Regions from separate parts of the Pseudoalteromonas sp. DY56-GL22 genome, predicted to be linked through region 3. Evidence: predicted binding sites of a transcription regulator. Region 3 holds the regulator's gene; each other region holds the start of a gene.
The links. Region 3 encodes sigma-54, which starts transcription at its own class of promoters, with help from an activator protein. Its sites were predicted from a motif close to GTTGGCACGNNNNTNGNNT; they were not measured.

Region 1: a site for sigma-54 is predicted at 3,817-3,835, ahead of flgJ (flagellar assembly peptidoglycan hydrolase FlgJ). Genes of this name have one in related genera too.
Region 2: a site for sigma-54 is predicted at 8,059-8,077, ahead of NO991_RS08020 (DUF1328 domain-containing protein). Genes of this name have one in related genera too.

Annotation. Positions count from the first base shown of each region.
Region 1 is NZ_JANHZR010000005.1:7,194-17,784, reverse strand. Features, by position in the region: gene flgL (flagellar hook-associated protein FlgL) at 1-785, opposite strand, end outside; gene flgK (flagellar hook-associated protein FlgK) at 788-2,797, opposite strand; gene flgJ (flagellar assembly peptidoglycan hydrolase FlgJ) at 2,811-3,779, opposite strand; gene NO991_RS12165 (flagellar basal body P-ring protein FlgI) at 3,974-5,068, opposite strand; gene flgH (flagellar basal body L-ring protein FlgH) at 5,081-5,764, opposite strand; gene flgG (flagellar basal-body rod protein FlgG) at 5,780-6,568, opposite strand; gene NO991_RS12150 (flagellar basal body rod protein FlgF) at 6,590-7,354, opposite strand; gene flgE (flagellar hook protein FlgE) at 7,515-8,882, opposite strand; gene NO991_RS12140 (flagellar hook assembly protein FlgD) at 8,934-9,617, opposite strand; gene flgC (flagellar basal body rod protein FlgC) at 9,631-10,062, opposite strand; gene flgB (flagellar basal body rod protein FlgB) at 10,065-10,475, opposite strand.
Region 2 is NZ_JANHZR010000003.1:19,968-30,558, reverse strand. Features, by position in the region: gene ribA (GTP cyclohydrolase II) at 1-124, shown strand, start outside; gene NO991_RS08060 (BPSS1780 family membrane protein) at 203-997, shown strand; gene NO991_RS08055 (regulatory protein RecX) at 997-1,449, shown strand; gene alaS (alanine--tRNA ligase) at 1,467-4,067, shown strand; gene NO991_RS08045 (aspartate kinase) at 4,074-5,291, shown strand; gene csrA (carbon storage regulator CsrA) at 5,385-5,576, shown strand; gene NO991_RS08035 (YcxB family protein) at 5,603-6,070, opposite strand; gene NO991_RS08030 (hypothetical protein) at 6,195-7,118, shown strand; gene NO991_RS08025 (hypothetical protein) at 7,595-7,786, opposite strand; gene NO991_RS08020 (DUF1328 domain-containing protein) at 7,839-8,012, opposite strand; gene NO991_RS08015 (OadG family protein) at 8,547-8,795, shown strand; gene oadA (sodium-extruding oxaloacetate decarboxylase subunit alpha) at 8,811-10,583, shown strand.
Region 3 is NZ_JANHZR010000015.1:14,549-25,139, forward strand. Features, by position in the region: gene mgtE (magnesium transporter) at 1-913, opposite strand, end outside; gene NO991_RS19845 (HPr family phosphocarrier protein) at 1,125-1,397, opposite strand; gene rapZ (RNase adapter RapZ) at 1,411-2,256, opposite strand; gene ptsN (PTS IIA-like nitrogen regulatory protein PtsN) at 2,257-2,709, opposite strand; gene hpf (ribosome hibernation promoting factor) at 2,713-3,000, opposite strand; gene NO991_RS19865 (RNA polymerase factor sigma-54) at 3,027-4,523, opposite strand; gene lptB (LPS export ABC transporter ATP-binding protein) at 4,630-5,355, opposite strand; gene lptA (lipopolysaccharide transport periplasmic protein LptA) at 5,352-5,873, opposite strand; gene lptC (LPS export ABC transporter periplasmic protein LptC) at 5,863-6,417, opposite strand; gene kdsC (3-deoxy-manno-octulosonate-8-phosphatase KdsC) at 6,414-6,965, opposite strand; gene NO991_RS19890 (KpsF/GutQ family sugar-phosphate isomerase) at 6,969-7,940, opposite strand; gene NO991_RS19895 (calcium/sodium antiporter) at 7,944-8,912, opposite strand; gene NO991_RS19900 (ATP-binding cassette domain-containing protein) at 9,161-9,979, shown strand; gene mlaE (lipid asymmetry maintenance ABC transporter permease subunit MlaE) at 9,972-10,591, shown strand, end outside.

The DNA of each region.
Region 1 (10,591 bases), on a different contig from region 3:
CCACTATCAATCGTTACACCCGCTTGCTGCACAACAAATGTATTAGGTGTGCCTGTGGTAGTAATAAAGCTTAGTGTATTAGCATTTGCGGCTGCGGCAGGATCAGCGTTGTAATTTGCCTGATGAAACTTATCGAAATCAGCTTGCTCAGTAACATAAATTTTTGAGCTTGAGATACCGCCTGACACAGTGCCATCGTTTGAGGCCACATTTAGTCGAGCATTTACTTTTTCGAACGTATCAAAACCATTGTCACTTGATTTAATTTCTACACCTTCAGCTACTTTGATTTTGTGTTGCCCCTGATCGCCACCATATTCATAGCGACCAGAAGTATTATTAAAGGTGTAAGACGGAGTATTATCTTGGTAACCTGAAAAGATAAATTTACCGTCTTCGGTCTTTGCATTCATCAAATCAAGTACCGTACTTTGCAATGCTTTAACTTCTTCAGCAATACCTTCACGGTCGATATCACTATACGCACCATTACCAGCTTGAATAGATAAAGTATAAGCAGACTCAAGCGCACCTTTAATATTTTGCAGCACACTTTCTTCTGTTGTTAGGCGGCTATTCAGCATAGTAATGTTTTTTGTGAACTGCTCATTACCCTGAATGCGATCTGTATAAAGTAGTGCGCGAGCCGTTGCGGAAGGATCGTCAGCAGCAGTTAATACACGCTTTTGGGTATTAACCTGCTCTTGCGCTTTGTTTACATTTTGTTGTGAGTTAAGAATAGAATTAAGGTTATTCTTATACATCATGTTATTTGAAATACGCATAATTACCTCGCCGCACTTAATAAGGTGTCAAAAATAGTACGTGCTGTTGAAAGGACCTGTGCTGATGCTGCATACGATTGTTGAAAGCGCAGTAAGTTTGCCGCTTCTTCATCAAGGTTTACACCTGATAGTGATTCATACCAAGCTTCAGACTGATCAGCCAATGCTGTAAAGGCCGCACCATTCGTTTGGGCTTGACTAGTCACTACACCAATATCAGTGACAATGCCTGAATAGGCTTGATTAAACGTTTTATGATTATCAGCAGTACTACTTGCTTCAACATTTTGACGCACTAGCTCACCATTTTGTAAATCGGCCAATAGCAAACCATTACGGTTATCATCAAAACCACCAGTGTTAAACTCTACTGTGAAGGTGTCACCTGTTGCAGGTGATCCTTCAATGTTAAAGTCAAACCCATAGGTATCATAAGGCGCGCCAGCTTGGGCAAGAATATTTTCAGCAGGTGGTGTAATAGTAAAGGTCGATGTACCGTTCCCATCCGTAATTTGATATTCGTTAGCATTCGCCGTTTTCACGAGTGTGATATCGCCATTCGCCAAGCTAGGAGGTGGCCCCACGGTAATACCCGTTGAGTTATCAATATCTGAAACTGTACCAGCAGAAATACTTGCATCACTGGTGTTATTAATATCAGTAGCAGTTCGAATAGGTGATGCTAACGCTAAATCTTCAGGGCGTTCAGTTGCAAGCTCGAGGGTCGTTGCAGCTTGTGAATTTAGCTTCACCATAAATTGGTCACCAGTATTGGCAGCACCTGATACGTTGAGTTGTAAACCAAACGCTTCACCACCCGTAATAGTTGATGAGTCAATCACACCGGCAGTCACATTCGCTGTAGATGCGGTGCCAATGGGTTCACCTTTATTATCGATTGCCTGAATCTCAACAGTGGTTGCGCTTGTATAGGTCACAATAAAATCACTTGCTGGCAATTCGCTGCCTTTGCCAGGTTCAAGGGTTGCCGTCATTGTTGATGTGCCCGTATTAGCTTGATAACCGAACGCATCAACCGTTGGAATAGCAAAAATATCGCCGCCAATTTCACCATTAGCGTCCATACCTAAGCTATTTTGTTGGTTAAAGGCATCAGCTAACGCTAAACCCATTTGACCAAGTTGGTTTTGAGCAGGCACTAAAATATCGTCACGAAATGCCAGTAAGCCACCAATTTTGCCTTTCAATTTACTCACATCAACTTCAAGCGGCACGGCTTTGCCACCGTTTACATCAAGTTTTAATTCTTTAAAGTTCGGATCAGGGTCGCCACTGAATGAAAACAGGTTAAATGTGCCGCTTTGCATGACAAGTGCTTGACCGGAGCCTAAATAAACTTGTTTTTCGCCGTTGTTGCCATCGAGTGTTTCAATATCAATCAGCTCAGATAAGTCACGAATTGCTTTATCACGTTCGTTATACAAACCACTCGACGATGACTCACGATCAGTGCCATGAACAGATGCAATCTTGGTATTTAGTTCACTGATGCTTTGAATGAAGTTATTTGCTTCATCAGAGAAGATTTCTAGCTGCTCATTTACCACGGCTTTTTGGTCAACCACAATGCTCGACAATCTGTCCATTTGATCAATTAAGTTTTGTGCATCCGTCATTACCAGTGAACGAGCTACTGTTGATGACGGTTGATTTAAGCTTTCTTGTACGTTGTTAAAAAACGAGTTGATACTGGTTGATAAGCTGTTTGACTCTTCAGAAAACAAGCTATCTACTCGGCTTGCTTCAGTTACAAACTGATCAAAGAATGCTTTATTTGAGGTATCTCTATTTAATTGCTTTTGTGCAAATTCATTCAGTAAGCGATACGTTTCACCACGACCGACTTGGTTATCGATCATGGTTGTGAACTCAGTACGCTCACGCACATAGCCCTCGGTATTAACGTTGGCGATGTTTTTACTGGTGGTTTGTAAAAGCTCAGAGTTAGCTCTTACACCGGCATTTGCTATGTCATATAAGCTAAATGACATGAGGGTCTACTCCTTAACGTACCAATGAAGCAGCGACGCTTTGAAGCTCAACGCGCTTCAATACCTGCTTAATTTTATCGGCATAATTTGGATCAGTTGCATAGCCTGCTTTTTGTAACGAATCTAAAAAGGCTGCAGGCTCTGCGGTATTATTAAGTGCTTCTTGATAACGTGGATTTTCATTTAAGAAATCCACAAAGTCGTTCACACTGTCTTTAATCGATTGATAAGAGCGAAAACTTGCTTGCTTTTTAACTGGCACACCTTGTTCAAACTCAAGCGTGACTTTACTCGCTTTATCACCTTGCCAGCTCCTATCCGATTTAATATTGAATAAGTTGTTACTACTTGTGCCATCAGCTTTACTGATGATGTGTTTACCCCAGCCCGTTTCAAGTGCTGCTTGAGCAACCATCACAGCTGGATTTAAGCCAATTTTCTCAGCCGCATTTTTAGCGTGCTCCCAAACAGAGCTAATGAAAGACTCAGCATCTTCAAAGCGGTTTTCTGTTTGCTCGTTCGCAGCGGTATCTGCAACAGCGTTTGGCTCAGCTTTAATCTTGTGACTGTCGCTCGTTGCACCGGTTGCGCGCTTATCACTGTCGAACTCAGCCGTCGTTCTAAGCACAGAACCTGGAGTAAACTGTTTACCATCTGGCGAGAGTTGTTGAACAATTAAGTCAGCTAGACCCAGCGAGCCGTTTGATGAAAGCTCAACCGATAACTGTTGGTCATGCATCTCTTCAAAAAACTTAACGCCGCTTGAATTAAATGGGCTATCTTTATCTTCAAACGCTTCATTTGCTTTACGCATGCTTTTCAGCAGCATTTGAGTGAAGATAGATTCAAATTGTGCCGCCGCTTTTTTCAGCGCCTCTTTTGACGCATCGCTAGAGGCATCACTTTTTAGAGCACTTTGACGTAGCGAGTCTAAGTTGCCTAAATCAAAAAAGTTTTGCTTGTCGAGATGATTAGTATCCATCAGCTTTTTGACACAATAGTTAATAATGAAAATTAAAATGCAAAAATTGCGCCAATAAAAAACTTTATAAATGAATGGCTAATAACTGATACAGGAATGGAGTAACTTCAGGGCCAAGATTTTGACTGATGTTTATATGCTGAACGATTTAAGAATGACTAAAACAAAAAACGCGCTCGACAGCGCGTTTTAATTTAAATGATAACCAGTTGCCCGTTTATCGCCCCCGCTTCTTTTAAAGCTTCAAGGATTGCCATTAAATCACCCGGTGCGGCCCCCACCTCATTGATTGCGCGTACGAGATCATCAAGATTAACACCTGGATTAAATACAAAAGCACGTGAATCATCTTCGTTCACATCAATAATACTTTGATTGGTAACGGTAGTTTCACCATCACTTAAAGCGTTTGGCTGTGACACATTTTGCTGCTCAGCAATCGTAACCGTTAAACCACCATGAGTTATTGCCGCAGGCTGTAGCTTCACGTTTTTGCCAATCACAATTGTACCTGTGCGGGAGTTAACAATAATTTTTGCTGCTGTGTCTGCAGGCTTAAACTCTAAGTTTTCAAGGGTAGATAAATACGCAACACGTTGAGATGCATCTCGCGGTGCTAACACTCGCACTGACGCTGCATCAATTGCCTGAGCACTGTCAGGCCCCACCAAATCATTAATCGTTTGCTCTAGGCGCTTTGCTGTTGTGAAATCTGGGCGATTTAAATTAAAGGTAATGTAGTCACCTTGCATAAACGGGCTCTTAATAGCACGCTCTACAATGGCACCGTTTGGAATACGACCCACTGTGGGTGTGTTAATAATTACACGGCTACCATCAGCCCCTTCCGCACCTAGACCACCAACAACTAAGCTACCTTGTGCAATCGCATAGGTATTGCCATCAACCCCTTTTAAAAAGGTTTGTAATAAGGTACCACCACGTAAACTACCCGCACTACCAATAGACGAAACCGTAATATCAATGGTTTGACCCGGTTTTCTAAATGCCGGTAACTCTGCATGCACAGCCACAGCGGCAACATTTTTAATCTTAGGTTTTAAGCTATCTGGTAAGGTGATACCAAAACCATTTAACATGGCTTTAAAGCTTTGTTGAGTAAATCGGCTTTGTTCGCCTGTGCCAGGCAAACCAACAACCAATCCATAACCCACTAATTGGTTAGAGCGTACGCCCTCAACCATAGATACATCTTTGACTCGCTCAGCCTGTGCAGAAAACTGCAGGCTAATTAAGCAAAGAGCGATGATGTATTTAAACCCATTCATGACTTTATTCCTCTAAAATGGGAAAAGCGAACTACTAAAGAAACGAGACAGCCAACCTGCACTTTGCGTTTCTTGAATTTGCCCTTTACCTGAGTATTGAATTCGCGCATTAGCAATACGATTGGAAGTTACTGTGTTATCTGCTTGCACATCTTCAGGACGAACTAAACCTTCTAGGCGAATAAATTCTTCACCAGTATTCAAAGTGAGCCATTTTTCACCACGAATAACCAAGTTCCCATTCGGTAAAACACGCATCACATTGACAGAAATATCACCAAATAAGCTATTTGATTGGTTAGACTTTGAATCGCCTTTAAACGATGCCCCTGAGCCAATACCAAACTGAATGCTGTCGCCACCAATGTTAACCGGGTTTCCGCCAAGCCCAATAACAGGGTCTAAACTAGCATCTGTTTCTTTGTCGGTTTCAGTTTTTGCCGCTTTAGTTGCTTGGGTAGACTCTTGCAATTTAACAGTGATGATATCGCCGGCGCGTAATGCCTTTTTATCTGAGTACAAGTCATTTGCCGAATAACTATCAAACAACGAACCTGTTGGTACCACTTGTTCAGTACTTGGTTCCGGATACATAGGCGCATAGTAAGGGTCATCCTGAACCACATGATGATTTTGCGTTGTCATACAACCACCCAGCATCAATGCTGCTGATGTGACTAAGATAATATTACGCATGCTGCCTCCTACCCATTAAAGTTGCTGATTGATGTAACTAAGCATTTCATCAACCGCTGAAATCACTTTTGAATTCATTTCATAAATTCGTTGCGTTTCAATCAAGTTAACAAGCTCTTCCGTTACATTCACGTTAGAGGTTTCAAGGGAACCTTGAACCACAGTGCCTAAACCGTCGATACCAGGATTACCTTGCACAGGTGCGCCACTCACAGCGGTTTCTGTGTATAAGTTTTGCCCCATAGGCTCAAGACCCGATGGATTAATAAAATCACTAATGGTGAGCTGACCGATGACCACGTTCTCTGCTTGACCTGAAATACGCACTGATACTTCACCGTCTTGTGAAACAGTAATTGATTGTGCATCGTCTGGTACGTTCATTTCTGGCTGTAATGGAAAACCCGCGCCGGAAGTTACAATGCGACCATCTTCGTCAGTCGTGAATTGACCATTACGTGAATAGGCAATATTGCCATCTGGTAATTGCACTTCAAAAAAACCTGGGCCTGAGATCATCCAGTCCAATGAATTTTCAGTGGTAAGCATATTACCTTGTGAAAAGTTCTTTTGGTTAGCAACCACTTTGGCACCGGCACCAAGCATTAAGCCTGACGGCATTTCAGTGTCTTGCGACGAGCGGCCACCTGGCTGGTTAATGTTTTGATATAGTAAATCTTCAAATACGGCGCGGCTTTTTTTGTAGCCTACCGTGCTGGCATTCGCGAGATTATTTGAGATCACCGAAATATCGGTTTGCTGGGCGTCAAGCCCGGTTTTACTGATCCATAATGCAGGATTCATAACTCTACCCTCTCAGTCATCTTAAACAATGCGTAACAGCTGATCTTGACGCTCATCGAGCTCTTCGGCTGTTTTCATCAATTTAACTTGTAATTCAAATTGGCGTTGATTGCTGATCATATCGACCATTTCATGCACTGGGTTTACGTTCGACATTTCAAGCGTTCCCGACAGTACTTTTACGTTTGGTGAAATGTCACAAAAACCACAAAGGTCATTGACCAACATGTCTTCTTTTGGTCGAAATAAACCGTCATTGCCTTTTTCAAGCTGAGTGTTATCAGCCTCAATCACTTTTAAGCGATCAACCACTTCCAAAAAGTTAGCAGGCGCACCTTGCGGGCGAACCTGAATAGCGCCATCTTCACTAAACTCAACTTTTTCAATAGGCAATGGCAAAATGATTGGACCACCTTCGCCAATTACTTGACGGCCATGGCTCGTGATCAATGCGCCATCTGGAGTAATGTTTAAGGTGCCAGTTTTAGTGTACGCCTCATTGCCGGATGCATCTTGTACGCTCAACCAACCACGGTCGCTCATCGCGATATCAAGCTCACGGCCAGTTTCAACAAAACCACCCGATTCCATATTAGATCCTGGGCGTTCTTGCATTGCAAACACCCTAGATGGCAGACCTTCACCAAAGGCTTGCATAGAGCGAGCTTGTGCAAAATCAGCTTTAAAGCCAGTGGTGTTAGCATTAGCAAGATTGTTGGCCTTGAGCTCAAGACCTCGCAAACTTTGCTTAGCACCCGACATGGCAATGTAGACCATTTTGTCCATAACATTGACTCACTAAAAATACGATAATTAGGAAATGCAATAAAAGTGCCAAAGTAAAATTGACGCTAAAATAGAAGAGAAAAATGAATAGTAAGAATGAAAAAAGGCTGCCAATAGAGGAAGCAGCCTTCGTGTCGGATTAAGCTTAGAACCGTTAAGATTAACGGATCTGTAGGATGTTTTGTTGTAGTGTTGAGTTAACCTCAAGCGCACGTGAATTTGCTTGGAAGTTACGCTGAGCACTAATTAAGTCAACAAGTTCATTGGTTAAGTTAACGTTTGATTGCTCAAGCGCTGATGAGTTAATTGAACCTAGAGTACCTGAACCTGGTTCACCCGCAATCGGCTCACCTGACGTTAAACTCTTCTTCCAAGATGTATCACCAACTTGTTGCAAGCCCTGAGAATTAGAGAAGCGCACCATAGCAACTTGACCTAGGAACGACGTATCTCCATTACTGTATGACGCAACAATTTTACCGTCAGAACCGATATCAATTCCTGATAGACGACCTACAGTCGCACCATCTTGCTCTAATGCTTTTACTTCAAAGTTACTTGCGTATTGAGTTGGAACTTTATTTGCTGTTGCCGCTTCATCACGCCAGTTAATAGTCACATCATCAGGGAAACTTGCACCATTCGAAAGTAAATCAGAAAGGCCTGTCGCAGCACCTAAACCACTCGGTAACGTTAATGGATTAAATGTTGTATCAGTATTCGCTGTACCATCTGTACTTTGTGGTAAGCCACTGGCATCAAACTGAAAAGTTGATAATGGTGTATAAGGTGTTGTGGTTTGCTCAACACCTGTTGCATCAAATGGCTTTTCATCTAATGTAGCGTATACTTCCCACTCATTTTCATTACCAGTCACTGTAGAATCAGTTTTCACAAAGAAGAACTGTAGAATATGCGGTTCACCTAATGAGTCATACACCGTTGTCGATGTAGAGCTGTTATAAGTTGCACTTGTTTCTGGATCGAATGGTGTCACAGTTGGCGCAGAGGCACGTGAATCAAGGTTAAATGACGAATAGACATTCGTGGTTGCACGTGGTGAACCTGATGCATCTGGAATTTGTAGCGCAGAAGATGTACTTAAGCTTACAGAGGTTGTGTCACCGGTTGCTTCATCAACAGGGAAACCTTGTAAGTAATTACCGCTCGCATCCACAATAAAGTTATCTTTATTAAGTTTGAACGCACCAGCACGCGTGTAAGTAAAGTCTTGTGCACCTAAGTCATTCGCCATTGCGAAATAACCTTCACCAGTAATTGCTAAATCAAGTGAGTTATTTGTGAAAGAGAGTGAACCTTGGTGGAATTGTTGTGCCACCATTGTTGTCCTTACACCGTCACCATTTTTTGTTTTACCAGAACTAAATACTGATGATGCGTATACATCAGCGAACTCTGCACGAGACTCTTTAAAGCCCGTAGTGTTAACGTTAGCAATATTATTTGCTGTTACGTCTAAATCTTTTTGTGCGGCTGCTAAGCCTGTTAATGCAATATTGAAGCTCATAACTCACCTCTAACCTATCTCTTAGCCTAAGCTAACCCAAACCTTTTATACTTATGCGATTTCAGCTATATCAGTTAGCCTAACCGCACCCTCTTTTGTATTTACGATAATGCCGCTTGCGCCATTAATATTGACACTTTCAATATTCTTAAAGGTCGCCATAGGCATACTGCTGTAGTCTCCATTTACAAAGCCTTCAGCACTGATGTCATACTCGCCTTCAGGGAGCACATTGCCATCGTTATCTTTACCATCCCACTCAAAACGCAGTGCGCCCGCAGACTGAGAACCTAGTTCAATGGTTCGTACTAACTGACCTGAAGAATCTGTTATTCTTAGCGTTAAAGATTCAACGGCTGTCTCAGCAACCACCGACCCTTTAGAAAGGTTTTCACCGTCAAAGTCAATGGTGTCAGACTCTAATAACGCTTGCTTACCAACCAAAGTGGAAGCCTGTAACGCAGAATTTGATGTCATTGATGCAGTCAGTGAGTCAAACTTCTCGTTTAAGTTTGAAATACCTTCAGCCATAGTAAAGTTCGTCATCTGCGCGATCATTTGATCGTTATCAGCAGGGTTACTCGGATCCTGGAACGACAACTGCTGTGTTAACAACGAAAAGAAATCTTCCTGAGAAAGTGTGTTGTTGTCTTCCTCAGTTGTTTGCGTATTGCTTTGATTCCAACGCAAGCTATCCATATAGGATGATGATGCAGAGCTGATGTCGTTACTCATAACTTATCCTCGATTACCGTTGTCCTAACAACAGTGTTTTACTTAACATTTGCTTAGCTGCATCAGCAACTTGCACATTTGTTTGGTAAGAGCGAGAGGCAGAAATCATATTTGCCATTTCTTCTACAACATTAACGTTAGGTTTGTAGATATAACCATTTTCATCCGCACTTGGGTGATTCGGGTTATATTCAATTTGTAGCGGCTTATCGCTCTCTACAATACCTAAAACTTTAACGCCTACAGAAGAGCCCTGAGGATTGCTTTGCGATGCTGACGCTTTGGTCAACTCTGCAGCAAAAACAGGATGGCGCGCTCGGTATGTCTGGTCTTGGCTAGAGCTAATCGTGTTTGCATTCGAAATATTACTCGCTGTGGTATTTAAGCGCACATTTTGTGCACTCATACCCGTGCCTGAAATATCAAAAACATTATATAAACTCATGATTAAGCTCCTTGACTACCGAGGGCTTTTTTAAGGCCTTTAATTTTACTACTCATAAATTGCAGGCTTGCCTGATACTCTAATGAGTTCTGTACATACAAGTTTCGTTCCACTTGTATATCTACAGAGTTACCATCGCCTGTATCTGATTGATTTGGCGTACGAAACATTTCTGCACCGCCAACAAAACGACTGCCTCCGGCAATATGTTTAGCATCGGTTCTTACCATGCTATTGCCGCCTTGTTGGTTGCTTTTTGCCGCTTTTAATGCCGAGGCAAAATCAATGTCTTTCGCTTTATAGCCCGGCGTATCAGCATTAGCGATATTGGTCGCTAATAACTCAGCGCGTTGTGAACGGATCAACATTGCATGGGGGTGAACACCAAATGCTTTATCAAAACTGATAGCCATAACCATCTCCAAAAAATTGACTCCAGAGTGATTAATGCAAAAGCTAGGCCAATAATGAAAGGGACATTTTATTTTCGTAAGATATTGAATAATAGATAAATTTAGCAACCTAAGAG
Region 2 (10,591 bases), on a different contig from region 3:
TTCAGTGGTTGGCACTCATGCGCACATTAAAGCGGGTGTGGTAGGTAACCGAGCTTACCTTGAAACGAAAATCAAACATGGCTCGCACATGCTTGATATTAAAAAAATTAAAAAGCCTGAGTAAATTTCACTACAGGTGACTATAAACAAGCGGCGCACCCAGTTATACTCGGTGCGTTTTGTCGTTATTGAATGAGAAACTATGTCGATCGAAGTACGTATTTTTAAAGCTGATGCGGGCGTTAAATGGTTTAAAGCTGGATGGGAAATCTTTAAGCTGCAACCTTTGACTTTTATTTTAATGCATCTGCTAATCGTGATAATTAGCTTTTTAGCATTGCTGCTACCTTTACTGCAAGTTGTTGGTGCGTTTGTGACGCCATTTTTGATGGCAGGTTTTTATCAAGCTGTGTTAACTAAGCAGCAAGGCGGGACTATCAGCCAAGCTGATATTTTTAAGCCATTTAGTAATAAAGGAAACCGTATAGGTTTAGTGCGTGTGGCTGTGTATCAGATGGCGGCAGGTATTTTATTAGCCTTACTGTCTAATTTCATTTTTGCAGATGCCTACGCAGTTATTTCGAGTCAAACTTTCGACCCACAAAACCAAACACATATTGCCGATTTATTAGCAACCATTTCAATGGGGCAAGTTGCGGTATTTCTATTGGCGATCTGTGTGTATTTAACTGCTTTTGCCTATGCAGTGCCTTTGGTTTATTTTCAAAAGCAAAGCAATATGTTTCAGGTTTTAAAAACCTCATTCATGGTGTTTTACCATAATATGGCGCCACTTGGTGTTTATGGCCTAATTTGCGCTGTTTTAATGGTGATCTGTATTCCTTTATCGTTTATTCCACTATTGGTTTTAATGCCAATTTGTTACATTAGCTTCTTCGTGTCTTTTCAGGCCATTTTTATGCCAGTTGTGCCAAAAGGTGATGACCAAACAAAAGCACCTGAAGCACAGTCACAATCAGGACGCTTTGACGCGTAATGGATGATAAAGAACAAAAGTTAAAGAATTACGTACTTTGGTTATTGTCCCGACAAGATTATTCGCGTCGGGATTTAACGCGAAAGTTACAGCAAAAAGAGGCGACACCTGAGTTTACAGAGCGCTTGTTAGATTGGTGTGAATCACACAACTTTATTAACGAACAGCGCTATTGCGAAGGGTTTGTACGCCGCCATTTAGCTAAGTATCATGGTGTAAAACGCATTCAGAGCGAAGCAATGGCAAAAGGGATAGACCGAGCACTATTAGACAAGACGCTCGAGGAGTTCGAAGTCGATTGGTTCGAACTCGCAAAGGACGCATATTTAAAGAAGTTTTCAAATTCAGGTAAAGAACTCGACCAGAAAGAAAGAGCGAAACGTGTACGCTACTTGATGTATCGAGGCTTTAATTACGAACAAATTGATTTTGCAATGCAAGCACAGCAATAAACGGGTGAGATTTTCACATGCAGCATATGACTACCGCACAGATCAGGCAACAGTTCTTAGACTTTTTTGCCTCTAAACAACACCAAATTGTTCCTTCAAGCTCGCTGATCCCGGGTAACGATGCCACGTTATTATTCAATAACGCCGGTATGGTGCAATTTAAAGATGTATTTTTAGGTGCGGAAAGCCGCCCTTATTCACGTGCAACCAGCTCTCAACGTTGTGTACGAGCAGGTGGTAAACATAACGACCTTGAAAACGTAGGCTACACTGCACGTCACCATACATTCTTTGAAATGCTAGGTAACTTCAGCTTTGGCGATTACTTCAAGCAAGACGCAATCAAATTTGCTTGGGAGTTTTTAACTGACGTTGTAAAACTACCGCAAGAAAAGCTCCTTGTTACTATTTATCACGATGATGAAGAAGCCTTCAACATTTGGCATAAAGAAGTGGGTCTAAGTGAAGACCGTATTATTCGCATTGCAACTAGCGATAACTTCTGGTCAATGGGTGATACAGGTCCTTGTGGTCCATGTTCTGAAATCTTTTACGATCACGGTGAAGAAATTTGGGGTGGCCCTCCAGGTTCACCTGAAGAAGACGGTGACCGTTTCATCGAGATCTGGAACCTAGTATTTATGCAGTATAACCGCCATGCCGACGGTACAATGGAGCCGCTTCCTAAGCAGTCTGTTGATACAGGTATGGGTCTTGAGCGTATTTCTGCAATTTTACAAGGCGTGCACTCAAACTACGAAATCGATTTATTCCAAGCTCTTATTGCAGCTGCGGCCAAAGTAACAAACGCACAAGATTTAGATGATAAATCGTTACGCGTTGTGGCTGACCACATTCGTTCGTGTGCGTTCTTAGTGTCTGACGGCGTTATGCCATCAAACGAAGGCCGTGGTTATGTATTACGTCGTATCATTCGTCGTGCTGTTCGTCACGGTAACAAGCTAGGCGCAAAAGGTGCTTTCTTCTACAAGCTAGTTGCTGCGCTAATTGAGCAAATGGGTCAAGCGTACCCAGAGCTTGCTAAGCAACAGGAAATTATTGAAAAAGTACTGCGTATTGAAGAAGAGCAGTTTGGTAAAACACTTGAGCGTGGTCTGGCTATTTTAGAAGAAAGCCTAACTGACATCGAAGGCGATGTGATCCCAGGTGACTTAGTATTCAAACTTTACGATACTTACGGTTTCCCAGCTGATTTAACGGCTGACGTGGCGCGTGAGCGTTTCATGACGATTGATGAGCACGGCTTCCAAGAGTGTATGGCTGTTCAGCGTAAGCAAGCACAGCAAGCGGGTAAGTTTGGTGCTGATTACAACCAACAACTTAAGTCTGAAAAACACACAGACTTTAAAGGTTACGATGCAGAACATTACACAGGTACTGTGGTTGAACTTTTCTCTGAAGGTCAATCGGTTTCTGTACTTGAAGATGGTCAAGAAGGTATCGCAATCTTAGACCGTACACCGTTCTACGCTGAATCAGGTGGTCAGGTTGGTGACACGGGTGTTTTAAAAGTCGCTGGTGGTGAGTTTGTAGTGACTAACACCACGAAACTTGGTAATGCATTTGCACACCATGGTCGTGTACAAGGTCGTATTGGTACAAACGATAAAGCAGAGGCAACAATTGATGCAGCACGTCGCGATAGCATCAAGAAAAACCACACTGCAACGCATATCTTGCATGAAACATTACGCCAAATTTTAGGTGAGCACGTAAGTCAAAAAGGCTCACTAGTTGACCCTGAACGTTTACGTTTTGACTTCTCTCACTTTGAAGCGGTAACAAAAGACGAATTACGTCAAATCGAGCGCGCAGTAAACGATGAAATCCGTCGTAACTTTGCGCTTGAAACTGAGCTAATGGCTATCGAAGATGCAAAAGCAAAAGGTGCGATGGCATTATTCGGTGAAAAATACGACGATGAAGTTCGCGTAGTAACCATTGGTGATTACTCAATCGAGCTATGTGGTGGTACTCACGTTAAGCGTGCAGGTGATATCGGTTTATTTAAAATCGTATCAGAAAGCGGTATCGCTGCCGGTATCCGCCGTATTGAAGCGGTAACGGGTGCTGAAGCTGTTGCTTATGTAAGTGAGCAAGAACAACAGTTAAACGATGTTGCAGCACTAGTAAAAGGTGATAGCAGCACAGTACTTGAAAAAGTAACTGCGTTACTAGAGAAATCAAAAGGCCTTGAGAAGCAAATTGCGCAGCTTAACGACAAGCTAGCAAGTGCGGCTGGTGCATCGTTACTTGACTCTGTTGTTGAAGTGAACGGTATTAAACTACTGGTTGCTGATGTTGCAGGTACTGAATCTAAAGCACTACGCGGCATGGTTGATGACCTGAAAACGAAGATTGGTTCAGGTGTTATTGCCCTTGGTGTTGCTAATGGCGACAAAGTAAGCCTAATTGCCGGTGTAACTAAAGACTTAACAGGTAAAGTGAAAGCCGGTGAACTTGTAAATCACATGGCTGCACAAGTAGGCGGTAAGGGCGGTGGTCGTCCTGATATGGCGCAAGCAGGTGGTACTCAGCCAGAGAACCTAGCTGCAGCCTTAGAAAGTGTAACGGCTTGGTTAACTGAGCGTTCTTAATCACTAGTGGCACTTATCGTCCAAAAATTCGGTGGCACCTCAGTTGGCTCAATAGAGCGAATTGAGGCCGTCGCCGACCTTGTTGTAAAAACCAAACAACAAGGCCATCAAGTTGTGGTGGTGCTCTCGGCGATGTCGGGAGAAACTAACCGTCTAATTGAACTCGCTAAACAAATCGATTCTCGACCCAGTGCTCGTGAGCTTGATGTATTGCTAACCACCGGTGAGCAAGTGTCGGTCTCTTTACTCGCTATGGCTATTATTAAACGTGGTCACTCAGCGGTAAGCTTACTTGCTGATCAGGTCAACATTCGCACCGATAACATGTTTGGTAAAGCGCGCATTGAAGAGATTGCGGCGACTCGTCTAAAGCATGAACTTGAACATAACCGGATTGCTATAATAGCGGGCTTTCAGGGCCGTGATATTGAAGGCAATATCACCACGCTTGGTCGCGGTGGTACTGATACTTCTGCGGTTGAGATTGCAGGCGCTATCAATGCCGATGAATGTCAAATTTACACCGATGTTGATGGGGTATACACCACCGACCCACGTATTGAGCCTAATGCGCGACGTATGAGCCATGTCACCTTCGAAGAAATGCTCGAAATGGCTAGTCTTGGGGCTAAGGTACTGCATATTCGTAGTGTCGAAGCGGCAGGAAAATACAATATACCGCTCAGAGTGTTATCGAGTTTTAACCCGGATCAAGGGACCTTGATCAGTTTTGAGGAGCCGGATGTGCAAGCAAACATTGTGTCGGGTATCGCCTTTAATCGTGACGAAAGCTTGATTTACGTCAATGGCGTACACCAAGGAACGGAAAACCTTGCAAAAATTTTGAAACTTTTTGCAGAATTTGGCATCGAAATAGATATGATTAATCAAGTTAATCATAACTTTGAAAAAATAGACTATGCTTTTACTGTGCACACGAATGATTTTGAGCAAGCGCTTGAAATTTTGACCAGTAACCAAGATGGTATCAGCGCAGAATCTATTAAAGGGATCAGCAATGTTGCCAAGGTGTCTGCAGTAGGTGTAGGGATGAAATCTCACTCTGGTGTGGCAAGTTTATTTTTTAATGCCCTTGCCGATGAAAACATCAAAGTGATGCTTGTATCGACATCAGAAATAAAGATATCAGTTTTAATTGACGAAAAGTATTTAGAACTGGCTGTACGTGCGCTACACAAAGTTTTTTTAACCGAAAATGAATAAGATCTAGAGTTTTTACTTACTTTTAAGTCTAGATTTCATTAGAATGTTTTTGACGCGGAATCTTTTAATTTTTTGGAACATGGGAGCAAGAGAATGCTAATACTAACTCGTAGAGTAGGTGAAACCCTAATGATCGGTGACGAAGTAACAGTTACTGTTCTTGGTGTTAAAGGAAATCAAGTTCGCATTGGTGTAAACGCACCGAAAGATGTATCTGTACATCGTGAAGAAATCTACATGCGAATTCAAGCAGAGAAATCTAACCCAAATCCGGGCAACGTTTAATCAGCGACAGATATTTTAAGAGCCACTCACTGAGTGGCTCTTTTATTTAGTTCGGCTGTCATTTCATCATTTAGCGCTTGTTTAGAAATATATTGCATACCGCGCTGTGCCTTTAAAATATAACCTCGCTCAGTTTCAATAATCTCACTAATCTGTTGCCAGCTTAATTGGTAGCTTTTATGCGGGTTTTCGGCTTTCACCCCATCATCATCAAATACGATAGTCACTTCGCTGCCTGATGCACGGCTCATCATTTGTCTTGCGACCCACCATGGGCGCTTGTAATAAAACGATAAGCACTCAACGACGGCAAGCATAATCATAAAGCTACCAAGGTAATGATTCTCTAATTGATAAAACGCCAATAAGCTTAAGGTTATTAACAATATCAACAGCGGGTATTTAGGCTTGGCTTGAGATGAATACGGCAAAGACTCATCAAAGCATTCGTAATAATACGGTTTATCTAATGTGTAAGTTGTACTTAATGTCATTCGTGGGCTCACTTAATTTGCTGACAGCAGTTTAACATTGATAGAAAAAATCTGCCGTAGTTGGTTTTCATTTAGTTGTCATTGTGAGAGCTTAAGTTATGTGTATTTTAAAGGTGTAAGTTGTATGTTAGTTAGTTCAATGTCATTAGCACTTGCAATGACCACAAATACTTTTTTAGTAATGGGCGATATGCCATACACCCCGATTGATGAAATTAATCTCGCCAAAGGCGGAAAAATTACCAAGGCAATCGAAGCAACACCTCATGGCTTTTTAATACATCTTGGTGATATGAAATCCGGGGCGCTTGCTTGCACGAACAAGCTTTTGCAAACAAATAAAGCGTTATTGACGTCGTTGACCAAACAGCCTTTTATTTATACCCCAGGTGATAATGAATGGACCGATTGTGACCGAGAAAAGCTATCGGTACGTTTTGATGAGCTTGAGCGGCTAAGCTTTGTTAAAGGCCTAATGTTCGACGAGGCTTATACACAAAAAGCGAAGCAATTACAGGGTTATGCCACACAAGCTGAAATGCTAGAGAATGCCCGTTGGCAGTTTGATGGTATTGAGTTTCGTACTTTGCATATACCGGGCACTTTTAATGGCCGCTCGCAAATTTTAAAAAGTGACAAAAACGCAGCACTTGATGCCGCTGACAAACGTGATAAGTACAACTTAATTTGGTTAAAACAAGCACTTGTTCAACAAGATGCTAAGGCCTATGTGTTTGGCTTTCAGGCTGATATTTACCACCCAAGCAGTAAACCCGCCTGTAGTGAATCGCAGCGCTCTAAATGTGATGCATTTAAACTATACCGAGATGCCATCAGCGACTTTGCAAAGCACACTAAGAAGCCTGTGCTTGTAATGCATGGCGATACCGGCCCATATTGTCAGCAGCCGTTAGCGAGTAACTTAACGCGTTTAAATGTCCCCGGAGATTTTGCTGTAAGCGATGTCGCAAAAGTAAGTTTTATCGACGGCCAATGGCATATAGCAAGTGTAACGACAAACGAGCCCCTCACTAAGGTTTGTAAATGAAAGCTGAAAGTTAGCGAGTTTTTAGAGAAAGGAGCTATCAGCTTTCAGCCGTCAGCTATCAGATTAAAACCCAACAAGTTAGCGAGTTTCTAGAGGGAGGAGCTATTAGCTTTCAGCTGTCAGCTATCAGATTAAAATCCAACAAGTTAGCGAGTTTCTAGAGAGAGGAGCTATTAGCTTTCAGCTGTCAGCTATCAGATTAAAACCCAACAAGTTAGCGAATTTCTAGAGGAAAGATTAAAGTTATCGAGTTTGAGGCTCACGTAGGCGTGAAATTTATTTCGCGCGGTGGTTTATAAAGTCATCAGACTTTAAACCCAAGTTAAGACTTGTAGGAGGCGTTTTAACGCCGAAAAACTCACGCTATAGCCAAAAGTTCACGGTTAAAACCATTCCTACGATTATCTCAGATCTCATGCATCATTTAAAAAACAAAAAAGCGGCACTTGGCCGCTTTTCTTAAGTATGGTGTGCTATTAGCAGTTAGTTTCTTCTGCGTTAACACCTTCCTTTACTTCTTCACATGCATCTTCAACTGCATTTTGTGTATCAGTAATTGCTTCGTCAATACGCTCACCTGCGTCTTCAGCAGAGTTGTCTTCACAACCCATGATGAAAAGACCTGAAAATAGGGCGATAGTTGCGGCTTTTAAAGTTGAATTTTTCATAATGAAATTCCTTGTAAATTTAAAAATAAAGTAAGTGGTTATCTGCTTTTAACTACTTAGGGACGTTGCCTCTAAGTGCTCCTGATACCAGCGAAATAACAAGTAATACTAAAAATATAAAAAAGATAATCTTAGCGATGCCTGCAGCGGCTCCTGCGATACCGCCAAAACCTAACACTGCTGCGATTAACGCGATAACTAGAAAAGTAATTGTCCAGCGTAACATAGTGGTCTCCTTGGCTATTTAAATTTTCTTAAGTTCGATGTAACTGAAGCGAGTTCCGTGCCAGAGCTTTTATTTTATATATTTCAATGGGTTGTGTGTTTTTGTTGTTCTTTAGAGGGTTCATCATTTGGTAACTTTTACGAGTAAGCATGTAACTTATTCATAGTGATATTTTTTCATATTGAGATGCATGAGAAAAAGAGATAATGCATCAATAAATGGTAAGACCAATTTAACTTTATTTGGGTTGGCTACCTCTAACACCTTGTTGTGTGTGGTTTTTAGCCATTTTGTTGCTATTAATTAATAGTTCAGCATATAACGACTGGCTATATTGATTATTTATATCATCTATAGCGGGGCTTTAAATGCGCTAATAGTAGGGTGTTAATTATATGTACGTCATGTTATTTTAAATTTAATTGGTTTTACCAATTTACAATGGTGCTATACAAATGAATTTTGTTTGTTATTATTGGTGCATAATTATTTAACAAAAATAACTTTTTATTTTAAGTAAGCTAGGGGAGTCGTATGGATATAGGTGGATTACTCACCACTGCGGCCAGTTTGATGGTGACAGGCATGGTAGGCGTGTTTGTTTTTCTGACTATTTTGATTTCAGCAGTCACTTTAATGTCAAAGCTGGTGGGTCGATTTGATGATCCTGCAACTGCAGAACCTACGCGTACAGCAAAAGTTCAACCTCAACAGGGTGTGCCACAGGCACATATTGCAGCAATCAGCGCTGCAATTGCTCAATTTCGAAATAAACAAAAATAACGGGGCAGCTTAAACATGGCTAAATTAAAACTAACCGAACTAGTATTGCGCGACGCACACCAGTCTCTTTTGGCAACGCGTATGCGCTTAGACGACATGCTACCCATGGCAGAAAAACTCGATAATGCGGGTTATTGGTCAATTGAATCATGGGGTGGTGCGACGTTTGACTCGTGTATCCGTTATTTAGGTGAAGATCCTTGGCAACGTATTCGCGAGCTAAAAGCGGCAATGCCAAACACTAAGCAACAAATGCTACTACGCGGACAAAATCTTCTAGGTTACCGTCATTATGCTGATGATGTAGTCGAAAAGTTTGTTGAGCGTGCCCACAAAAACGGTGTTGATGTTTTCCGTATTTTCGATGCGATGAACGATGTGCGTAACCTTGAAACTGCCATTAAAGCTGCTGTTAAAGTAGGTGCTCATGCCCAAGGTACTATTTCGTACACAGTAAGCCCTGTACATACGCTTGATATGTGGCTTGAGCTTGCAAAACAACTAGAAGATCTTGGTTGTCATTCAATTTGTATCAAAGATATGGCAGGTTTATTAAAGCCTTATGATTGTGAACAGTTGATCAAAGGTTTAAAAGAAACTGTGTCTATTCCTATTGCGATGCAATGCCACGCGACCACAGGTTTAAGCACTGCAACTTACCAAAAAGCGATCGATGCAGGTATCGATATGCTTGATACGGCTATTTCGTCAATGAGTATGACCTATGGTCATAGCGCCACAGAAACCATCGTTTCAATTGTAGAAGGCACTGAGCGAGACACAGGCCTTGATTTAAACCAATTAGAAGAAATTGCTGCTTACTTCCGTGACGTACGCAAGAAATATGCTGCATTTGAAGGTAGCCTTAAAGGCGTTGATGGACGTATCTTATTAGCGCAAGTGCCGGGCGGCATGTTAACTAATATGGAAAATCAGCTTAAAGAGCAAGGTGCTGCTGACAAACTTGATCAAGTATTACTCGAGATCCCGCGTGTTCGCGAAGACTTAGGTTACATTCCACTCGTTACACCAACCTCGCAAATTGTTGGTACTCAAGCAGTACTTAATGTTTTGACTGGCGAGCGATATAAAACCATCACTAAAGAAACTGCGGGTGTCCTTAAAGGCGAGTATGGTGCAACACCAGCGCCAATGAATAAAGAGCTGCAAGAACGTGTACTAGATGGCGCTGAAGCAATCACTTGCCGTCCTGCTGATAAGCTTGAGCCTGAACTTGAGAAGCTTGAAGCAGAGTTATTAAGTGAAGCTAAAGAGCAAGGTTTAGAGCTTGCTGATGACGTGATTGATGATGTGCTTACTTACGCATTATTCCCTCAAATTGGCCTTAAGTTTATTAAAAACCGTAACAACCCTGATGCGTTTGAAGCAATTCCAACGGGTGAAGTTGCTAAGTCAGAAAGCAAACCAGCCGCTTCAAGTCCTGCAAAAGCAGAGCAATACAGCGTTAAAGTTGACGGTAAAGTTTACGATGTCGTTGTAGCGCAAGGTGGTGAACTAAAAGAAGTAACTCTAAAAGACAGTGAGTTAATTCCTCAATCTGCCTCAGCGTCTGTTAGCGAAACCTTAAACGCGCCGTTAGCAGGCAATATTTTCAAAGTGAAAGTAAAAGCTGGCCAAACAGTAAATGAAGGTGATGTGGTTATCATAATGGAAGCAATGAAAATGGAAACAGAAGTTCGCGCCGCACACTCAGGTACAATAGCTGAAGTATTAGTAGCAGAGGGCGACTCTGTTGCCACTGGCGATGCGCTAATCGCGCTAGCATAGGAGGCAGA
Region 3 (10,591 bases):
CAATGGCTGCTAACAATGCGGTTAATAAGTTAACCCCAAGCCAAATAGAGCGACGCTGCGAACTTTTTAGCACTGGCGCAAAGGTATCTTCTTCGTCGTCAAGACCAGCGAGGCTTAGCATGCTGTGCTCTGCATCTTCACGGATTACGTCAACGATATCATCGATGGTAATACGACCAAGCAAGTGAGCGTTATCATCCACAACAGGGGCTGAAATCCAGTTGTGACGCTCGAACAGTTGCGCTACATCACTTTCATCCATAGAGATTAGGATTGACTCACAGTCTTCATCCATTAAATCACGAACAATTTTATCTGAAGGACTGGTCAGCAATGTAGTTAATGAAAGCGCGCCTAAAAAGCAGTTATGCTTATCAACTACATATAAGTCATCGGTACCCTCTGGTAGCTCACCTCGTAAGCGTAAATAGCGTAAAACTACATCTAGGGTAACATCTGGACGAATGGTTACCGTATCGCTGTTCATCAGGGCACCGGCTGAGCGCTCTTGATAAGAAAGCGCTTGAGTTGCCCTTTCTCTATCTTGCGAGTCCATTGCGCTAACAACGTCTTGATATACGGTATCAGGAAGACTACGTAAAACCTCACCTAAGTCATCGTCGTCCATATCTTCTGTAGCAGCAGCAATGTGCTCAGGCTCCATCTGGGCAATAATGCCAAGACGTACATCTTCAGAGAGTTCCTCTAGAACATCACCACGGACATCTGGGTCAACCAGCTGCCAAAGCATACGACGAATTTTATGGGGAGAAGACTCAAGTAAAAGGGCTGTATCACAAGGTGCCGTTTTGGCTAACATGCCGCGCACTTGAACAAATTGACCACTATTGAGTGACTTGGTCACTTGTTTGAGTTGTTGTAGTGGGTAATCTTGTTCAAAGGCTTCTGGCATTGGCGTCCTTACAACTGAAAAAAGTTTAAATAGGCTATGCAAATACAGCATAGTTGCTTTGTAGTGTATTTGCAGAGATATCGTCGCACTGCGATAAATTTATTAAGAGTTTTGTAATTTAGAAAAGCGAGCGATATAAAAGTAGGATATTTAAAGGGAATTTTAAATATCCGAAGTAAGTTTACCGTAAACCTTGAAGTCTTAGCAAATGCTATTCTTGCTCGTGAAAGCGTTGCGCAATTAATTCGCCGATTGCCGTTAATGCAGCGTCAGCGTCAGGACCTTCGCATACAACACGAACCTCTTTTCCTTGACTACTTTCAAGGAGCATTAACGCTAACACGCTGTCGCCTTCAGCTTCTTTCTCATCTTGAAAAAGTGTAATTTTGGCATCAAATTGCAGTGCTAGTTGCGCTAAAACAGTCGCAGCGCGAGCATGTAAGCCAAGTTTGTTTTGAATTAAAAAGGTATCTTCAGCGTGCATTGTTGGTGCCTAGTTAGATATCTTGTTCGCGGTGGCGAATTTTTACATTAGCATGAGTTTTAGAAAAGCTTTCACCAATTGTTTGCGCTAAGTAAACAGAACGGTGTTGGCCTCCTGTACAACCAATTGCAATGGTTAGGTAACTGCGGTTGTTGCGCTCTAGATGTGGCAACCAAGTCTGTACAAAGGTTTGAATCTGCCAAGTGAACTTTTGCACTATGCTGTGGCTAGCTAAATAATCCCTGACAGGCTGATCGAGGCCGGTTAGTGGCTTTAAATCAGGCTCCCAGTGTGGGTTCGGTAAAAAGCGTGCATCAAAAACGTAGTCAGCTTCTTTTGGAATGCCATGCTTAAAACCAAACGACATAAACGTAATAATCAGTTTTTTATCTTTCTTACCTAAAATCTTTTCACGAATTGATTCTGCTAACTGATGAACACTCAAATCAGTGGTATCAATCATAAAGTCAGCGCGGGTGATCAGCACATCAAGCAGGATTTTTTCTTGTTTAATGGCAAGATCAAGCGGTAAAGAATCAATCGATAATGGATGCAAACGGCGAGTTTCAGAAAAACGCTTGATTAGGGTTTGATCATCACTATCTAGGTAGAATAGTGTTGGGTTAGCAAAACCTGGCAGGTACTCAAGAATATCATTAAACTCTTGCTGCTCTTTCGGTAAGTTACGTACGTCGATACTGACGGCAATTTTGTCATAATTATCAGAAACACTTCGCACGAGCGAAGGCAGTAGGTTGACAGGAATATTATCAACACAGTAGTAGCCTAAGTCTTCAAGAACTCGTAAAGCGACCGATTTGCCCGAGCCTGAGCGACCGCTGATAATTATTAATTCCATTTATGCCTCTGATGCAATTACTTGAAATAGTTGCTGATCGCTTGTAGCACTTCGCAACTGTTTACAAAAATCTTTATCTTTAAGTCTATCAGCAATTGTTGACAAGGTCTTCAAGTGCAACTGGCAATCGCCATCTGGTACGATGAGTGCCACAAAAATATCAACGGGACGATTGTCTATCGCATCAAAATTGATGGGAGATTCACTGACAATAATAAATGCATGAGGTTCATCAGCACCACTCATTCGACCGTGGGGAATAGCTATTCCTCGGCCGATACCTGTACTACCTAACTTTTCCCTGTTCAGAAAAGCATCTAGGATATCTTGTTGAGATAAATGAGGAAACTGCTGGTGAGCTAACTCGCTAATATACTCAAGAATTCTTTTTTTGCTATTAAAAAGGACCGCAGCTTTGCTGCAGTCCTGATTAGTAAGTGAACTAAGTTTCATAATTTAATGTCGAGCTAATTTCTCTTTATGCTTAATGACTTGGCGATCAAGTTTATCGATCAATGAGTCAATTGCTGCGTACATATCTTGATGTTCTGTAGAAGCGAACAACTCGCCTCCGTTTACATGTAAAGTTGCTTCTGCTTTTTGGCTTAATTTTTCTACATCTAAAATGACATGAACATTATTAATATGATCAAAATGCCTTTCTAGTTTTGCGAACTTAGTGTTTACATAGTCTCTTAATGAATCAGTGACTTCTACGTGGCGACCAGTTAAATTTAGTTGCATAAGCATTTTCCTTCTATGTAAAACGTCTAAATCAGACTTTTACGCTGATTAGACGGAGGTATTGCTAGAGACTCACGATATTTTGCAATTGTACGTCTAGCTACTTTAATTCCTTGCTCAGCCAATATATCTGCAATTTTGCTATCACTCAATGGTTTAACCGAGTTTTCTGCAGCAACTAACTTCTTGATTAAAGCGCGAATTGCTGTAGAAGAGCACTCACCACCATTTTCGGTGCTGACATGGCTTGAGAAGAAATATTTCAACTCAAAAATTCCCCTTGGGGTATGCATATATTTTTGTGTTGTAACCCGAGAAATCGTCGATTCATGCATTTCGACCATTTCAGCGACATCGTTTAGCACCATTGGCTTCATTGCCTCTGGGCCATGTTCAAAGAAAGCTTGCTGTTGTTGCACGATACAGTTGGTCACTTTTAGTAAAGTATCGTTACGGCTTTCTAAGCTCTTAATAAACCACTTTGCTTCTTGTAAGTGAGAACGAATAAATTGGCTGTCGCTACTTGATTTAACAGAGCGAGACATCGCTGCATATTGGCTATTCACTCTAATTTTTGGCATACAATCTGGGTTTAACTCGACTACCCAGCGGCCTTTCACTTTTTTCACTGATACATCGGGTATGACGTACTCAGATTCTTCGCGTACTATGCTATCCGCAGGCTTAGGATTTAAGCTGTGAATGAGCGTCATCACTTCTTTAAGCTCGTTTTCTTTAAGCTTAGTCTTTTTCATTAAAGTGCGATAGTCGCGACTTGCTAATAATTCGATATGCTCAGATAAAACCATTTTAGTTTCAGCTAAATATGGCGTATTGGCATCGAATTGACGAAGTTGTATACACAGGCACTCTTGTAAACTTCGCGCGCCGATACCAACTGGATCGAATAACTGTATTCTTTTTAAGACAGCTTCAACTTCATCGAGTTCGATTTCTTCTTCATCATTATTTTGATTAAAGCTTTCGACAATATCTTCGCAGCTAACCGTTAAAATACCTGAGTCATCGATAGCTTCAACGATGGCAACGGCAATCGCTTCATCGGTAGGACTAAATGGTGTGAGCTGTAGTTGCCACATTAAATATTCTTGCAGTGTTTCTGTTGAAGCACCTTGGTAAATAGACTCGTCTTCAGGCATTGGCCCAGACGATGTTGATGGGGCGGCACTCATGTACTCATCCCACGTAACATCCATAGCTAAGTCATCGCTAACCGTATCCTTACTCAGAGCATCACTGCTTTCTTGCTCGAATTCGCTAGGTGCTTCGTCGGCAGACGCGCTGACTTGTACATCGTCAGACTCCGCTTTTTGCTCATTCTTACCGATGCTTTCTTCGTTGTAATCCGCTTCTTCCACTTCAAGCAGAGGATTACTATCAAGCGCTTCTTGAATTTCTTGCTGGAGATCCAATGTACTGAGCTGCAACAAGCGAATGGCTTGTTGCAGTTGTGGAGTCATTGTAAGTTGCTGGCCCATGCGCAGCTGTAATGATTGCCTCATGTATCCCTAACAATCCTTTTTAAGTTATCGGTAACGGTGAGGACACTGTTATCGATTTATTGTCATTGTATAAGTCTAGCAGATGCTCTAGTCGGTGGCGTAATGGTTACAGCCTGAATTGCTCGCCTAGATAAACATCACGTACAGTTTGGTCAGCTAATACGTGCTCAGGTGTGCCTGATGCAATTAGCTCCCCATGAGAAACAATGTAGGCTTTTTCACAAACATCAAGGGTTTCTCGAACATTATGGTCAGTAATAAGTACACCAATACCACGATTTTTTAGGTGCTCAATAATTTTCTTTATATCTAACACCGAAATAGGATCAACACCAGCAAAAGGCTCATCTAAAAGGATAAATTTAGGATTAGCGGCTAATGCACGTGCAATTTCAACGCGGCGTCGTTCACCACCTGACAGTGCCATACCTTGGCTATCGCGAATATGTTGAATGCTAAATTCATCTAATAAGTTGTTAAGCGTCTCTTCGCGCGTTGTTTTGTTAAGATCTTTGCGGGTCTCTAATATGGCCATCAAGTTTTGGTAAACTGTTAATTTTCGAAAAATAGACGACTCTTGTGGTAGATAACCAATACCTAAGCGCGCACGGCTGTGCATTGGCAAAAGCGTGATATCGTTATCATCGATGCTTATTTTTCCTTTGTCGCTTGGTACGAGGCCTACAATCATATAGAAGGTGGTGGTTTTACCTGCACCATTTGGCCCTAACAAGCCAACAATACTGCCCGCTTCAACTTCAAGACCGACATTTTTAACCACTTGGCGGCCTTTGTAGCTTTTAGCTAAAAGCTCTGCTTTTAATGTGCTCATGGTTGGCCTTTATCGTCTTTTTTATTTTCTACAGGCACTAAAATAGTGTGTACACGATCTGTTGAGTTTTCGTCTTTTTCTGCGCTGATCAGCTGTTGAGCCATATCATAGGTAATGCTTTTTGCCGTTACTTTTTGACCCGCTTGAGTGACTTCAGCTTCGCCATTGAGTGTTAAGAAGCGTTTCGCAACATCATAACGAACTTCTTCGGCGCTGGCGCTCATCACGGTACCATCAGCTTGCTTTTCTTCGAAGTAAGCTGGTTTGCCTGTAGCGATAATTAATTCGACTGTACCTTCGGTGTCACCGCCATGTGCCTCAAGTCGCTCTGCTGTAATGCGACGATCACCATGCACGATCTCTACGTTACCTTCGAATATGCCAACGCCATCTTTTAGTTTACCGACTTGGCGATCTGAGCTAATGCTAATTTGAGCGCCTGTTTGCTCGGCAGCTGCGCCCGAAAAGGCAATCAATAAGCTTGGGATCAGGAGTAATTTCTTCAGTTTATTGGTCATAGTATATGGTTCGTGTATGGTTAGTTAACTCAACAATTTCGGCTTTTAAATCGGCTTTTAAGCCTTTACCGGTAATTTTTAAATTCGGTCCTGTTAGTGTTACAGGTTGCTTTGAAAACATCGTCATTTTATCAATGTCGACATTAATATTTTCTGCTTTTATGTCTTCGATCATACCGTTATGGGTTAAGTTTTTAGCAACTACATCCCCTTCAAAAATCAGCTGATCATTTTCGTATAAAGTAGCTTCTTTGGCTCTTACTTGCCAAACTTGCTGATCGCTATAAATAGTAAAAATAGGTTGTTCAAAAAAGGTAAACCCTAATTGTTGATACAACTCCATTTTTGCAGCTGCCACTTTATGACTAATTTTACCTTGCTCGTCATAAGCTGTTTGCTTTAGAGCAACGGCAGTGTAATCAGGTGTTGCGATGATCTCGTCTTCACTAGTTATTGTATCAGTTGACTGGTTAAAGTACGGGTACCATAACCACACCATGCAACAGACAAAAACAATACTCAGTAAAATACGGGCTATATTCATGCGCTGGTTCCATCGCTAGTTAACGGCTTGCCGTTTTCTAACATCAGTAAATCAGTTAATTCACGCACGGCTCCAAAGCCACCCGGTAATAATGTGGTGTAATGAGCCAGCTTCTTGATAAGCGGGTGTGCATCGTTTACTGCGACAGCAAAGCCAACTTTTTCCATAACTGGTAAGTCTGGACCATCATCACCAATATAGGCAATCTGTTCATCTGTCAGCCCCAGTTTATCCTTTAACTCTTGATAAGCAATCAGCTTATCTTCTTGTCCCTGATAAATGTGCTGAACTGTTAGGCTAGTCATTCGCTGCTGAACTATTTGTGAATGGCGGCCAGTAATCACTGCCACTTCAAAGCCACTATTAATGAGTGCTTTAATACCAAAACCATCTTTAGTATTGAATGCTTTAAGCTCTTCGCCATTATTACCCAAATAAATTCGACCATCAGAAAAAACACCATCAATATCACAGATTAATAGTTTTATTTTTTGAGCACGCTGACTCACATCAGGGCTCAGGGGCTGGTATAGTTCGGCGAATGTCATTGCTTAGAGAACTCCTGCTTTTAATAAGTCTTGCATATTAAGGGCACCAATTGGTGTGTTGCTTTGATCCACCACAATTAAACCATTAATACGTTTATGCTCCATAATATTTAAAGCTTCAGCCGCAAGCATGTCAGGGCGAGCCGTTGTGCATGAACGGGTCATCACTTGGCTAATTGCCGTGCTATGGATATCGATGCGCTGTTCTAAAATACGGCGTAAGTCACCATCAGTGAATAACCCGGCTAACTTTTCATCTGCACCAATCACTGCGGTCATACCAAGGCCCTTGGCTGACATTTCAATCAATGCATCTTTGATGCTTTGGGTTTCGCTAACGATTGGCGTTGCGTCGCCTGCGTGCATCACATCATCTAATGTAAGTAATAAACGTTTACCTAAGCTGCCACCAGGGTGCGAAAGTGCAAAATCGTCGGCAGTGAAACCACGGGTTTCTAGTAGCGCAACCGCCATTGCATCGCCCATAACCAAGGTTGCAGTGGTGCTTGCCGTTGGGGCAAGGCCTAACGGACACGCTTCTTGGCTAACTTTGATGCACACATGAACATCAGACAGTTTTGCCATTGTTGAGTCTGGGTTGCCTGTTAATGAAATCATTTTTGCGCCAATGCGCTTGATAACAGGGATAATACTGAGTACTTCGCTGGTCTCACCTGAATTTGAAATACACATCACCACATCGTCGCGGGTGATCATGCCTAAATCACCGTGGCTAGCTTCGCCAGGATGAACAAAAAATGCCGGAGTGCCAGTACTTGCAAGGGTTGCTGCAATTTTATTACCTACATGGCCAGACTTGCCCATACCAATCACAATAATACGACCTGTACATTGGAACATTAATTGGCAAGCATTATCGAAATCTTGATTTATATATTGCTCAATTTCTTGTAAAGCTTGTGCTTCAATTTCGAGTACGCGCTTACCCTGCGCGATAAAGCTAGGTTGTGTCATTAATTATCCTACTTGGCTGAAAATATAGCCCTGATATGCAATAAATGCGACTAACAAGAAGCCACCTTCTACTCTATTGATACGACGAGCACCTTTAAAGTTCAATGACATGGCAATCAATACAACGGTTGCTGCAATCATGATAAGTGCATCGCGGTTTGCCGCAGAAGGGTCAATAATTGAAGGGTTGATAATACCCGCAAGAGGTAATACGGCGAGTAAATTGAAAATATTTGAGCCAACGATATTACCAAGTGCTAAGTCGTCTTCGTTTTTTAAAACCCCTGCAATACAAGCCGCTAGCTCTGGTAAGCTGGTACCAATAGCAATTATGGTTAAGCCGATAACAAGGTCAGATAGACCAAAATATTTTGCGATATCAACGGCTGATTCAACTAAAAAGTGTGAACTGACTGGTAATAAAATCATGCCGATGATTAACCAAAATATGGCTGATTTAGTGCTGACATCGTTCGGAACGTCTTCACACGCTTCGCTGACGAATGGGTCATCTTGATTTTTAGCACGCAGAGACACAATAACTAAGCCACCAATGAACACCGCAAAGGCAATCATCAAGGCAATGCCTTCAGCGAACGAAAAATAGTTATCTGAGAACACATACCAAGCGGCTACTGAGATTAACAGTACCAGCGGCATTTCGCGTTTAAGTGTCATTGAAGATACTGAAAGGGGGCGCAGTAAAGCTGTGACACCAAGTACAAGTAAGATGTTAGTAATGTTAGAGCCGACCGCATTTCCTACCGCAGTATCTGTTTTATCAGCAAGTGCTGCCGATGCAGATACCATCATTTCAGGGGCTGATGAGCCCATAGCAACAACAGTTAAACCAATGATTAGGGTGGGGATCCCCATATTTTTTGCCAGTGCAGCCGCCCCATAAACAAACCGATCGGCACTCCAAACGAGTGCAGCAAAGCCAATAATTAAAATGACAAAAGAAGTCACCATTGCGATACGCCAACATTACTTATACAGATGACTGCAAATAGTAACAAAAGCGAACCTGAAAGTATAAGTAAAAGAATGGGCTGGCAAGCATAAAGCGTGCTTGGTAAGGAAACTAAATTTCAGGTGTCGTTAAGCTCTTTACAGCTAGCTTTAGAATTTATTGATAGAAAATATTACAAAATTTTACGATTTGTTTTTTCCATCTTGACTAAAAAACCCTTAAAATGGCAAAACTAGTGAAAAACGTTATGGAGAGCGACTTGTCGCAATCAATAGTAGAAATCAAGGATGTAACCTTTTCACGGGGCGATAGAATCATATATAAAAATATGAGTTTTAACATTCCGAAAGGCAAGATTACCGCTATCATGGGACCGAGCGGCATTGGTAAAACCACCATGTTACGCTTAATTGGCGGTCAGCTGAAGCCTGACTCTGGTGACATTTTATTTGAAGGCAAAAGCATTCCTAGCATGACTCGCAAGGAACTTTACGCCGCCCGTACCAAAATGAGCATGCTGTTCCAAAGCGGCGCTTTATTTACCGATATGTCAGTGTTTGACAATATCGCCTTTCCTTTGCGCGAACATACTCAGCTTAGCGAAGATTTAATCCGCCTTGTTGTTTTAATGAAATTACAAGCTGTTGGCCTGCGTGGTGCACAAGATTTAATGCCGTCTGAGCTTTCAGGTGGTATGGCTCGTCGTGCTGCTTTAGCGCGTTCAATTGCCCTTGATCCAGAACTTATCATGTATGATGAGCCTTTTGCTGGTCAAGATCCTATTTCCATGGGTGTGCTTGTTAAACTTATTAAGTCATTGAATGAGGTGTTAGGTTTGTCATCACTGATCGTAACTCATGATGTAACAGAAGTTATGAGTATTGCCGACCACGTGATCATCATTGCTGATCAAGGAGTGATAGGCGAAGGGTCACCTGAGCAAATGCAAAACCATGAATCTGAGCTTGTGCAACAGTTCTTAAATGGTTTATCGGATGGCCCTGTGCCATTCCATTTCCCAGCTCCTGCGTATGATGATGAATTACTAGGAGTGCATAATGCTTGATCTATTCCAGAAGTTAGGTCACAAAACGCTAGGGCGCTTTGCCGCGCTTGGTCGTTCTACTCAAATGCTGTTTGGTGCACTCGTTAATGTGCCAAACTTTAAAAAAGGCACACCTTTACTTGTTCGCCAATTATATATGGTGGGCTCGCAATCTCTTTTGATCATCATGGTGTCAGGCCTATTTATCGGTATGGTGCTCGCTCTGCAAGGTTACACCGTATTAGTAGGCTATGGTGCTGAAGATAGCTTAGGACCCTTAGTGGCATTGAGCTTATTACGTGAGTTAGGCCCTGTAGTAACAGCATTACTGTTTGCTGGTCGCGCGGGTAGTGCGCTTACTGCTGAAATTGGGTTAATGAAAGCGACTGAACAATTATCAAGTTTAGAAATGATGGCGATCGATCCACTTAAACGCATTATTGCACCGCGTTTTTGGGCTGGTTTTATCAGTATGCCATTGCTTGCACTAATATTTTCTGCGGTTGCTATTATTGGCGCTCATTTAGTGGGTGTTGATTGGCTTGGTGTTGACTCAGGAAGCTTCTGGTCAATCATGCAAGCGCAAGTGTCGTTTCAACAAGATATTGTGAACGGCATGATTAAGAGTTTTGT